Linked DNA regions of Salinarimonas sp.. Each later gene encodes a partner of the first gene's protein in a complex. Links are inferred from orthologs where the notes say so. Each region holds a gene or a part of one and is shown on either strand. Other genes may lie near its edges. The genes, in order: hfq and ABL310_RS09540.

Region 1 (5,902 bases):
TTCGCCCGGATGCCCAAGCCGAAGATCGTCGAGCGCGAGGACCTGTCCGACACGGTGCGCCAGGCGCTCTTCATGATGCGCATCGCCCACCCCGACATCGCCTTCGAGGACGAGCTGCCCCAGGAGCCGCTTCTCGCCCGGTTCGACCGGCGGCTCGTGTCACAGGCGGTGGCGAACATCCTGAAGAACGCGGCGGAATCCATCGCCGAATCGCCGGATGCGACGCCCGGCGAGGGTCGCATCACGGTCGCGGTCGGCCTCGAGGAGGGCGTCGTCGCCATCGACGTCGTCGACACGGGCCGCGGCTTCCCCACCGAGAACCGCCAGCGGCTGCTCGAGCCCTACATGACCACGCGCGACAAGGGCACCGGACTCGGCCTGCCGATCGTCGCCAAGATCTTCGAGGAGCACGGCGGCGGCGTCGAGCTTCGCGACAATCCCGCCGGGCGGGGCGCCTGGGTGCGCCTCTGGTTCCCGGCCGAGCCCGCCCGCGAGGCGGGCGAGACCACACCAAGCGCCGACGCGGCGCGCATCTCGGGGGCGACCACGCCATGAGCGCCGATATCCTCATCGTCGACGACGAGGCCGACATCCGCGATCTGGTCGCGGGAATCCTGGAGGACGAGGGCCACCGCAGCCGCACCGCCGGCGGCTCGGACGAGGCGCTCGCCGCCATCGAGAGCCGGCGCCCGCACCTCGTCTTCCTCGACATCTGGCTCCAGGGCTCGCGGCTCGACGGGCTGCAGGTCCTCGAGCAGATCAAGGCGAGCCATCCGGAGCTGCCGGTGGTGATGATCTCCGGCCACGGCAACATCGAGACCGCCGTCTCCGCGATCAAGCTCGGCGCCTACGACTTCATCGAGAAGCCGTTCAAGGCCGACCGGCTGGTGCTCGTCGCCGAGCGCGCGCTGGAGGCCTCGCGGCTCAAGCGCGAGGTGCGCGAGCTGCGCGCCCGCTCGGCCGAGGCGAGCCGGATCTGCGGCAAGTCGCCGGTCATGAACCAGCTGCGCCAGACGGTCGAGCGCGTCGCGCCGACCAACGCGCGCGTTCTCGTCACCGGCGCGCCGGGCTGCGGCAAGGAGCTCGTCGCACGCACCATGCACGCGCTCTCCAGCCGGGCCAACGGCCCCTTCGTGGTGATCAACGCGGCGACGATCACGCCCGAGACCATGGAGGCCGAGCTCTTCGGCGTCGAATCGGGCGAGAGCCGCGACCGCCGCGTCGGCGCCCTCGAGGAGGCGCACGGCGGCACGCTCTACATCGACGAGATCGCCGATTTCCCAAAGGAGACCCAGGCCCGCATCCTGCGGGTTCTCGTCGAGCAGAATTTCCAGCGCGTCGGCGGCTCGACGCGCGTTCACGTCGACGTGCGCATCGTCTCGTCCTCCAGCCGCGACCTGAAGGCCGAGATCGCGGCGGGGCGCCTGCGCGAGGACCTCTTCCACCGCCTCAGCGTCGTGCCGATCCGCGTGCCGTCCCTCGCCGAGCGGCGGGAGGACGTGCCGGAGCTGATCGGCTTCTTCATGGAGCAGATCTCGCGGGCGACCGGCCTGCCGCCGCGTCGCATCGGCTCGGACGCGCTCGCGGTGCTCCAGTCGCACGACTGGCCCGGAAACGTGCGCCAGTTGCGCAACAACGTCGAGCGCCTGATGATTCTGGCGAGCGGCGATCCCGAGATCGAGATCACCGCCGACATGCTCCCCGCCGAGGTCGGCGCGCTCGTGCCGGCGACGCCGAGCGGGGCGGGCGGAGAGAAGCTGATGAGCCTGCCGCTGCGCGAGGCGCGCGAGATCTTCGAGCGCGAGTACCTGATGGCCCAGATCGCACGTTTTTCCGGCAACATCTCGCGCACGGCCGAGTTCATCGGCATGGAGCGCTCGGCGCTCCACCGCAAGCTGAAGTCGCTCGGCGTGAACGCCTGACCATGGTCGCGCGCGAAAAAGCGCGCGTGACGGCGACAAGGGGACTTGCCTTGGCGATAGGACCCATCTGTAATGGGCGTGCCGGTTCAGGGCCGCCAGCAGGCGGTCGATCTAAGTTCCATGGCTCCTGACTTCCAAGACCGGCGGCGGCAGGGTGGCGAGGCAAACTCATGGCGGGCGAGCGTGCGCAGAATCTGCAAGACACGTTTCTCAATCACGTGCGGAAGAACAAGGTCCCCCTGACCATCTTCCTGGTGAACGGCGTGAAGCTCCAAGGCGTTGTCACGTGGTTCGATAATTTCTGCGTCCTGTTGCGCCGCGATGGACACTCACAGCTCGTCTACAAGCACGCGATCTCCACGGTCATGCCGGGGCATCCGATCCAGCTGTTCGAGCAGGGGGACGAGGGCGGCGAGAAAGGCTGAGCCGTGAGCGAGCCGAAGCCGCCCGTCGAGGAGAGGCTCCAGCGGCTGGCCGAGCCCGAGAAGGAGGTCGCCTCGGGGACCCCGACGCTCGTGGTCGGCCCCTACCTGACGCGCCGTCGCGCGGGCGGGGAGGGCGAGAGCGCGCCGGTCAACCCGCGCGCCTTCGAGGCGCGGCTGGAGGAGGCCGTGGGCCTGGCCGGCGCCATCGATCTCGCCGTGGTCGAGGCGCTGGTCACGCCGCTCTCGGCGCTCAGGCCGGCGACGTACCTGGGCAAGGGCAAGGTCGAGGAGCTCAAGGGCGTGGTCACCGCCCACGAGATCCGTCTCGTGGTGATGGACTGCGCGCTCTCCCCGGTGCAGCAGCGCAACCTCGAGAAGGAGCTCGGCGCCAAGGTCATCGACCGCACGGGGCTCATTCTCGAGATCTTCGGGCGCCGCGCGCGCACCCGCGAAGGCCGGCTTCAGGTCGAGCTGGCGCACCTGAACTACCAGAAGAGCCGGCTCGTGCGCTCCTGGACGCATCTCGAGCGCCAGCGCGGCGGCTACGGCTTCCTCGGCGGCCCGGGCGAGACGCAGATCGAGGCGGATCGCCGGCAGATCCAGGAGCGGATGACCCGCATCGAGCGCGACCTCGAGACGGTGACGCGCACCCGCGCGCTCCACCGCACCTCGCGCCGCCGCGTGCCGTACCCGATCATCGCGCTCGTCGGCTACACCAATGCCGGCAAGTCGACGCTCTTCAACCGCATGACCCGCGCCGAGGTCATGGCGGAAAACATGCTCTTCGCCACCCTCGACCCCACCTCGCGGGCCATCGCGCTGCCGCACGGCGAGAAGGCGATCCTGTCGGACACGGTGGGCTTCATCTCCGACCTGCCGACCATGCTCGTCGCCGCCTTCCGGGCCACGCTCGAGGACGTGATCGAGGCCGACGTGCTGCTCCACGTGCGCGACGTCTCGCACGGCGAGACGCAGGCCCAGGCCGAGGATGTCCGGCAGGTGCTGCGCGATCTCGACATCGACCCCGACGACCGTGCGCGCATCGTCGAGGTCTGGAACAAGGCGGACCTGATCGACGCCGACGAGCGGGCGCGGCTCGAGGCGATCATCGCGCGCATGGACCCGGCCGAACGTCCCGCGCTCGTTTCCGCCGTGACGGGGGAGGGGATCGACGAGCTCCTGCGCGTGGTCGAGGACCGCATCGCCCGCGGCCGCCCGACCTACGCCGTGACGCTCGACCCGGCCGACGGGGCGGGCGCGCATTGGCTCTACGAGCAGGCGGAGATCTTCGGGCGCACGGACGCCGAGGATCGCGTCGACTTCCTCGTGCGCATCGCCGCCGAGAAGGAGCCGCGCTTCCTCCAGCGCTTTCCCCAGGCGAGGCGCGCCCTCGGCTGAGGTCGCGACGCGGCCTCACCCCTCCGTCACGCGCCCCTCGTTCGGCGCGAGCCGCCCGGTCTCCCGCGCGCCTTCGTGGGTCGAGAGCAGCACGCGCCCGCCTTCGGCCAGCGGCCGCGGCGCGTCGGCGAAGTTGAGCGCGACCACGATCCGCCGCGCGCCGTGCCGGCGCTCGAAGACGAGAACGTCGTCCGCGGCCGAAAGCGTGCGGTAGGCGCCGAGCGCGAGGGCGGGCTCGGCGCGGCGCAGCGCGGCCAGCCGGCGGATGAGGGCGAGCATGGAGCCGGGGTCCCGCGCCTGGGCCGCGACCGGCGCCGCGCCGCCGATCGGGAGCCACGGCGCGCCCGTCGTGAAGCCGGCGGTCGGGCCTTCCTCCCAAGGGATCGGCGTGCGCACCGGGTCGCGGCCGAACCCCTGGCCCGGCGCGTTCTTCTCCATCGGGTCGTGGACCAGCTCCGGCGGGATCGGCACGTCGACCATGCCGAGCTCGTCGCCCTGGTAGATCGTCGGCGTGCCGCGCAGCGTGAGCAGCAGCATGGCCGCGACGCGTGCCTGCGCCGGGCCGACGCGGCCTGCGATGCGCGGCCGGTCGTGGTTGCCCAGCACCCAGTTCGGCCAGGCGCCCTCCGGCAGCGCCGCCTCGTAGGCGTCGACCAGGCCCGCGATGGTCTCGGCCCGCCAATCGGCGAAGATCAGCTGGAAGTTGAAGGGCAGCTGGAAGCCGTCGAGGCCCTCGCCGCCGTAATAGGCCATCACCTCGGGCAGCGTGCCGTAGGCCTCGCCGATCAGCAGCCGCTCGGGCTCGTACTCTCGGGCGACCCGCCGCATGGCGCGGGCGGCGTCGAAGACTTCCGGCTGGTGGGCGGTGAAGGCGCGGTGGAGCGCGCGGGCCTCCTGCATGGGCGGGCGCCAATGCGGGTCCGGCGGGTTGCTCCGCAGGCGCGCGTCCGGGACGAGATGCTCCACCGCGTCGACCCGGAAGCCGTCGACGCCGCGGTCGAACCAGAAGCGCATGACGTCGAGCATCGCCTCCTGGACGGCCGGGTTGCGCCAGTTGAGCGCCGGCTGCTCGCGCAGATAGATGTGGAGCCAGTACTGGCCGGTCGCCGCATCGAGGCTCCAGGCCGGCCCGCCGAACTCGGAGAGCCAATTGTTGGGCGGCCCGCCGTCGGTCCCCGGATCGGCCCAGACGTACCAGTCCCGCTTCGGGCTCTCGCGCGAGGAACGGCTCTCGCGGAACCAGGGGTGCTCGTCGGACGTGTGGCTCGGCACGAAGTCCATCAGCACCTTCAGCCCCCGCCCGTGCGCCGCGGCCACGAGGGCGTCGAAGTCGGCGAGCGTGCCGAACAGCGGGTCCACGCCGCGATAATCCGACACGTCGTAGCCGAAGTCCTTCATCGGCGAGGGATAGATCGGCGAGATCCAGACGGCGTCGACGCCGAGCGTCACGAGATGGTCGAGCCGGCGGGCGATGCCGGCGAGATCCCCGATGCCGTCCCCGTTCGAATCCTGGAAGGAGCGCGGATAGATCTGATAGACGACCGCGTGTCGCCACCAGGTCGCCTCGTCGCGCTTGAGTTCGGTCATCGAGCAGGCCTTCGTGTCGTCGCGTTTCGTTCGCCGCCCGCATAGGGCATCGCACGCCGCGAGGGCAACCGTGAAGGGCGGCGTTGGTTCGCCGCCGCGTCCGCGGCATTCACCTTGCGCGAGCCGTCCTTTGGCCGCATTTTGGCATCTCACGGCTCGTGGGGGGCAGGGGGCTTCGATGACGACAACCGGCGCCGGCGAGGTCCGGCCGAGGCCGCCGCTCTTCCGGGCGTTGGGCGCGGCCGAGCCGCCCGCCATGGTGCGCGTCGACGGCGTCGACTACGCGCGCGTGACGGTGTTCAAGCACGATTCCTGGGCGGCGACGGCGCTCTACGCGGCGGACGAGCGCTTCATCACCGTAAAGTTCAACCGTATCCAGCCGATCTTCATCGTGCCGATGCGCTGGCTCGGCCGTACCCTGGCGCGGCGCGAGGCCGGCTTCCTGGCGCGCCTCGCCGACGTGCCGCTCGTGCCGGAGGTGCTCGGCCCGGTCGAGGTCGGGGGACGCGTTGCCGACAACGCGGTGGCGCGGGTCTATATCGCCGGCCGGCCCTTCAAGGACCGCAACGG
Region 2 (6,065 bases), 210 kb from region 1 along the record:
CGTCAACTCGCGAGCCGCGCGCGATACGATTCGCCGCGTCGGGGCGGGTCTGCTAGAACGGCTTAACCGAGCGTTAAGCAAAGGTTGGCCGGGCGACTGGGCGGAAAGGGGGGACGGGCGGTGCGCTTCGATCGGACGACGAGCCTGTGGACGCGCCTCAAGCGCTGGGCGCTCGGCGTCGACGCCTGGCTGTCCGCCTCGGCCTTCGATTCCTCGGAGGACTTCAAGGCGATTTGGAGGCGCTACACCGCCTTCACCGATCTTTTCCGCGCCCGCGGCGCCGCGCGCGTCGTGCTCGATCTCGCCTCGGAGGGCGTGACGCTCGGCCTCGCCGGCGCCGTGGTGATGCTCGCCCTCGCCATCCCCGCCTTCTACGAGACGCAGGAGAACTGGCGCACGACGGACGAGCTCGCCGTCACCTTCCTCGACCGCTACGGCCAGGAAGTCGGCCGCCGCGGCATCCGCCACGACGACTCCGTGGCGCTCGACGAGATCCCCGAGGTGGTGATCAAGGCCGCGCTCGCGACCGAGGACCGGCGCTTCTTCTCCCACTGGGGCATCGACCCGATCGGCACCGCGCGCGCCCTCGTGACCAACTCGCGCGAGGGCGCCGTCGTGCAGGGCGGCTCGACAATCACCCAGCAGCTGGCCAAGAACCTGTTCCTGACGAACGAGCGCACGCTCGACCGCAAGATCAAGGAGGCCTTCCTCGCGCTCTGGCTCGAGTTTCAGCTGTCCAAGAACGAGATCCTCAAGCTCTATCTCGACCGCGCCTACATGGGCGGCGGCAATTTCGGCGTCGTCGCGGCGGCGGACTTCTATTTCGGCAAGCCGATCCAGGAGGTGACCCTCGCCGAGGCGGCGATGCTGGCGGGCCTGTTCAAGGCGCCCTCGCGCTTCTCGCCACACGTCAACCTGCCGGCCGCCCGCGCCCGCGCCAACGACGTGCTCACCGCCATGGTGAATGCCGGCTTCATGTCGGCGGGCCAGGTCGAGATCGCCCGGCGCAACCCCGCGAGCGCCATCGACCGCGGGCGCGAGACCACGCCGGACTATTATCTCGACTGGGCCTTCGAGCAGGTGCGCGACATGGCCCGGGACGGCGCCTTCGGCGACGAGCGGGTGCTTCTCGTCAAGACGCCGCTCGATCAGGCCATGCAGCGCCGCGCCGAGCTCGCGGTGGAGGACACGCTGCGCCAGCACGGCGAGCGCTATCGGGTGAAGCAGGCGGCCGCCGTGCTGATGGAGCCCGACGGGGCGGTGCGCGCCATCGTCGGCGGGCGCGATTACGGGCAGAGCCAGTTCAACCGCGCGGCGCACGCGCGGCGCCAGCCCGGCTCGTCCTTCAAGCCCTTCGTCTACGCCACCGCCCTCTCCTACCTGCCCTACCGGCCGGATTCGCGGGTCGTCGACCGGCCGATCTGCCTCGGGAACTGGTGCCCGAACAACTACAACCGCTCCTTCGCCGGGGCGATGCCGATGATCACGGCGCTGGCGCGCTCGATCAACACCATCCCCGTGCGGCTCTCGGTCGAGATCGGCGAGGGCAACGCCAAGCGCGGGCGCGCGCGCATCATCGAGACGACGCGGGCCATGGGCGTCGAGACGCCGCTCGCCGACACGTCCTCGCTGCCCATCGGCGCCTCCGAGATGACGGTGCTCGACATGGCGGCGGGCTACGCCGTCTTCGCAAACGGCGGCGAGCGGGCGCGGCCCTATGCGGCCGTCGAGGTGACCACGGCCGACGGGGCGCTGCTCTATTCGCACGACCGCGACGCGCCGCGCGAGCGGGTGCTCTCCACCCGCGTCGTCTCCGACATGAACACCATGCTCGTGGCCGTCCCCGAGCGCGGCACGGGGCGCCGCGCGGCGCTCGACGGCATCCGCTCGGCGGGCAAGACCGGCACCACCAACGCCTATCGCGACGCCTGGTACGCCGGCTATACCGGCAATTTCGTCACGGCGGTGTGGTTCGGCAACGACGACTTCACCTCCACGAACCGCATGACCGGCGGCTCTCTCCCGGCAATGACCTTCAAGGAGATCATGAGCTTCGCCCACCGCGACGCGGAGCTGCGGGCGATCCCCGGCCTCGAGGAGGACGGGCCCGCCATCGCCGGGACCGATCCCGCGACGACCGCGAGCGTCGACCCGGCCGTGCTCGCGCTGTCGCGCAACACGCTCTCGCGGCGCTCCTTCGAGGTGATCAGCGGGATCGGCAGCCTGTTCGAGGAGGCGCGGCGCCCGGCGGCGCCGCCCGGCTTCCACGAGAGCCGCGCCGCGCCGGGCCGCCTCGCCGAGCAGCGCCGTCCGGAAGCGGGCTTCACCGCCGTCACCCGCTGAGGCCCGGCTTCGATGCTCGACGCCCTGCGCCGCGCGCTCAGGAACCTCTACCATCTCGTCCTGATCGCCTGGGCCGCCGCGCTCGGCGCGGGCCTCGGCCTCGGCTCGGCCTGGCTGACCCTGGAGGGCGACTATCCGTTCGGCGAGCGGCGGGCCCAGGCCTGGACCGCCTGGCCCTCCGTCGGCTCGCCCGAGAGCGACCCCTACGCCCGCGCCATTCTCGCCCGCTCCGGCGACGTGCCGCTGGCGCTCGGAGAGGGCATCGCCTTCCATGCGCTGGCCGACGAGCTCGGCCGCCCCCTCGACGCCGCCTGCGACTACGAGATCGCGGGCGAGACGCCGGCGGCGCGCGTCTGGACCATCGCGCTCTACGACGAGGCCGGCCGGCTGGTCGAGACGCCGCAGCGGCGGGCGGGGCTCACCTCGGCGGAGGTCCTGCGCGACGAGGACGGGGCCGTGACGATCACGCTCTCGCCGCGGCCGAAGCCCGGCAACTGGCTGCAGACGCCCGGGCGCGGGCGCGTCCAGGCCGTGCTGCGGCTCTACGACAGCCCGGTCTCGGGCGCGATCGGCTGGCTCGACGAGGGCGCGATGCCGCGGGTCGTGCGCACCGGATGCGGGAGGGCGACCTCGTGAGCCTGCGCCGCGCCGCGATCCTCGACAGCCTCGCCCGCAATGCCGGCAAGCTCGTCCTCGCCACCGTCACCGGGCTCGTTCTGGCGGGCATGACGCATATCGCGGCGATCCTGATGCTGCCCTGGCTGTCGCACAACGACGCCTTCTCGCGGCTCTCCCCCACCGCCACGGCCGACGCCGCCGTGCTGATCGCCCCCGCCCGCGGCGACGCCTTCGCGGAGCCGCGGGAGGACGGCGCTCGGACGGGGCCGGGCGACACCTGGATGCCGCTGCACGATCCGGCGGTCGCGGTCGGCGCCTGCGCCTACGATCTGGCCGAGGGCCCGCTGCGGGTGAGCGCCGTCGACGGTCCGCTGTTCCAGACGCTGTCGCTCCACGCCCGGGGGGCCGGCGCCTACTACGCCGTCACCGACCGCGCCGCCGTGCGCGGCCGGCTCGAGCTCGTCGTCGCCACGCAGGCGCAGCTCGACGCCCTCGTCGCGGCGGAGGCCGACGAGGAAACCGAGCCCGTCGACGGCTTCGGGGACCTGCGCGTCGTCGCGCCCACCCGCGAGGGCTTCGTCCTGGTGCGGACGCTCGCGACCTTCCCGAGCGAGGCGGAGCTGGCGCAGACACTGGTCGAGGCGGTCTCCTGCAGGATCGAGCCGCTCTGAAGCCGGCGCGGCCAACGACGAAACCCCTTTGCGCCCCGCGTGTTGGCGTCGCGAAACCGAACAGCGACACGACACGAGGCGAACGCCATGGCGCACGAGACCTCCCATTCCAGCGACGGCACGCTCACCAACCGGCAGGGCCATGCGGTCTCGAACAACCAGTCCCAGCGCACGGTCGGGCCGCGAGGCCCGGCGACGCTGGAGAACTACCAGTTCCTGGAGAAGATCAGCCATTTCGACCGCGAGCGGATTCCCGAGCGCGTGGTGCACGCGCGCGGCTTCGTCGCCTACGGCGAGTTCGAGGCGACGGGGAAGATCGGGGACGAGCCGGCCTCGAAGTACACCCGCGCCAAGCTGTTCCAGGAGGCGGGCAAGAAGACACCGCTCGCCATCCGCTTCTCCACCGTGATCGGCGGGCGGGATTCGTCCGAGGTCGCCCGCGACCCGCGCGGCTTCGCGGTGAAGTTCTACACCGAGGACGGGAACTGGGACCTCGTGGGCAACAATCTCGCGGTGTTCTTCATCCGCGACGCGATCAAGTTTCCCGACGTGATCCATTCCCTCAAGCCGGATCCGGTGACCTTCCGCCAGGAGCCGAACCGGATCTTCGACTTCATGTCGCAGACGCCGGAAGCGATGCACATGCTCACGCATCTGTTCAGCCCGCGCGGCATCCCGCGCAGCTATCGGCACATGGAGGGGTTCGGCGTCAACACCTACAAGATGGTCAACGACGCGGGCGAGACCGTCATCGTCAAGTACCACTTCCACCCGCGCCAGGGCGTCGAGAGCCTGACTGCGGCGGAGGCGGCGAAGGTCCAGGGCCAGGATCTCGGCTCGGCGTCGAAGGATCTCTACACGGCGATCGCGCGCGGCGACCATCCGCAATGGGACATGTCCGTGCAGATCATGTCCGACGACGAGCATCCCGAGCTCGACTGGGACCCGCTCGACGACACCAAGATCTGGCCGGAGGAGGACTTCCCGCTGCGGCATGTCGGCGTCATGACGCTGAACCGGAACGTGGAGGACGTCTTCAACGAGAACGAGCAGATCGCCATGGGCACGGGCGTGCTCGTCGACGGGCTCGACTTCTCCGACGACAAGATGCTGGTGGGCCGCACCTTCTCGTACTCGGACACGCAGCGCTACCGGGTCGGGCCGAACTATCTGCAGCTGCCGGTGAACCGACCGCGGACCGAGGGCGTGCACACCAACCAGTCCGGCGGGCAGATGTCGTACTCCCGCGACATGGGGCCCGGCCAGAACCCGCACGTCAATTACGAGCCCTCGATCCATAACGGCCTGCGCGAGGCCGAGGGAGACCGCGAGAGCCGGCCGCCGGAGCTGCACGGGCGGCTCGTGCGGGAGGTGATCGAGCGCCGCAACGACTACGTCCAGGCCCGCGGCCGCTTCTGCACCATGATGGATTGGGAGCGCGACGACCTGATCGCCACCATGGGCACGCTCCTCTCCGAGTGCGAGCGCGACGTCCAGGAGCGCATGGTCTGGCACTTCTTCCTGGTTCACGACGATTACGGCAGGCGCGTCGGCGAGGCGATCGGCGTCTCCGTGGACGACGTGCGCGGGCTCGCCCCGCTGAAGGACCAGGTGCTCACCGAGGAGGACCAGCGCCGGCTGAAGAGCCTGGGCGCCAACGGCGACCGCATCGATCCGAAGGACTGGCGCGGCTGGACGAGCTCCGTCACCAACCGCAAGGCCAGCGCCGAGGACGTGCTCGGGTCGTATCCGTCGGCGGGCAAGCAGGCGGCTGAGTGAGGCCTCGCTCGAGACCCCTCTTCCGAAGGGGCACGAACGGGAGAGGGGCAGGGGTGAGGGTATACCCCCAGCTGTCATCCCGGATTGCGAAGCAAGTCCGGGAGCCAGAACCGCGCAGGCCGATTTCAGCGTGCGCGGAGCGCGCGCGTCCCGCGACCGTGACGCCGCGATCGATGTCTCGGGACGCGGCGTTGAACGCCGCTCGACGAATGTCGGCGGTTCTGGGTCCCGGGTCCGCTTCGCGGCCCGGGATGACGCGCTCACCACCGCGTTGCCGTCCCGGGCTCGGAACGAGTGTCACCCCTCCAGCACCGCCAGGAAGCGCTTCGCCCAATCGCTCGTCGAGTTCGCCTCCACGCGCGCGAGCATGCGCTCCCAGCGCTCCTGGCGCTCCTCGAGCGGCATCTCGAGCGCGCGGGCGATGGCGGCGGCGGTGGCGTCCGGATCGTAGGGGTTGACGATCAGGGCGCAGTCGAGCTCGTGCACCGCGCCGGCGAAGCGCGAGAGGATCAGCACCCCGGGATCGTCCGCGGGCTGGGCGGCGACGAACTCCTTGGCGACGAGGTTCATGCCGTCGCGCAGCGGGGTCACCAGCCCGACCTTGGCCATCCGGTAGAGGCCCGCCAGCGAGGCGTGCGGGATCGGCGAGTTCAC

The links.
Region 2: the proteins of hfq (region 1) and ABL310_RS09540 are in contact, whole or in part, in a crystal structure (PDB 3VU3), measured with the Escherichia coli proteins. The link is inferred for Salinarimonas sp. from one-to-one orthologs.

What each region holds. Positions count from the first base shown.
Region 1 is NZ_CP157794.1:2,259,991-2,265,892, forward strand. What follows is about bases 999-3,719. They hold hfq (RNA chaperone Hfq), read left to right. Parts: upstream 999-2,092; coding sequence 2,093-2,347; downstream 2,348-3,719. Other genes in these bases: ABL310_RS10455 (sigma-54 dependent transcriptional regulator), read left to right, coding at 999-1,922; hflX (GTPase HflX), read left to right, coding at 2,351-3,719. In the rest of the region: ABL310_RS10450 (PAS domain-containing sensor histidine kinase), read left to right, coding at 1-555; more of ABL310_RS10455, read left to right, coding at 552-998; more of hflX, read left to right, coding at 3,720-3,745; ABL310_RS10470 (alpha-amylase family glycosyl hydrolase), read right to left, coding at 3,761-5,332; ABL310_RS10475 (hypothetical protein), read left to right, coding at 5,511-5,902. UniProt on the Escherichia coli protein: RNA chaperone that binds small regulatory RNA (sRNAs) and mRNAs to facilitate mRNA translational regulation in response to envelope stress, environmental stress and changes in metabolite concentrations.
Region 2 is NZ_CP157794.1:2,046,004-2,052,068, reverse strand. The notes cover bases 3,182-6,065. They hold ABL310_RS09540 (catalase), read left to right. Parts: upstream 3,182-3,719; coding sequence 3,720-5,411; downstream 5,412-6,065. Other genes in these bases: otsA (alpha,alpha-trehalose-phosphate synthase (UDP-forming)), read right to left, coding at 5,709-6,065; ABL310_RS09545 (hypothetical protein), read left to right, coding at 3,182-3,632. In the rest of the region: ABL310_RS09555 (PBP1A family penicillin-binding protein), read left to right, coding at 121-2,343; ABL310_RS09550 (DUF1214 domain-containing protein), read left to right, coding at 2,356-2,979; more of ABL310_RS09545, read left to right, coding at 2,976-3,181.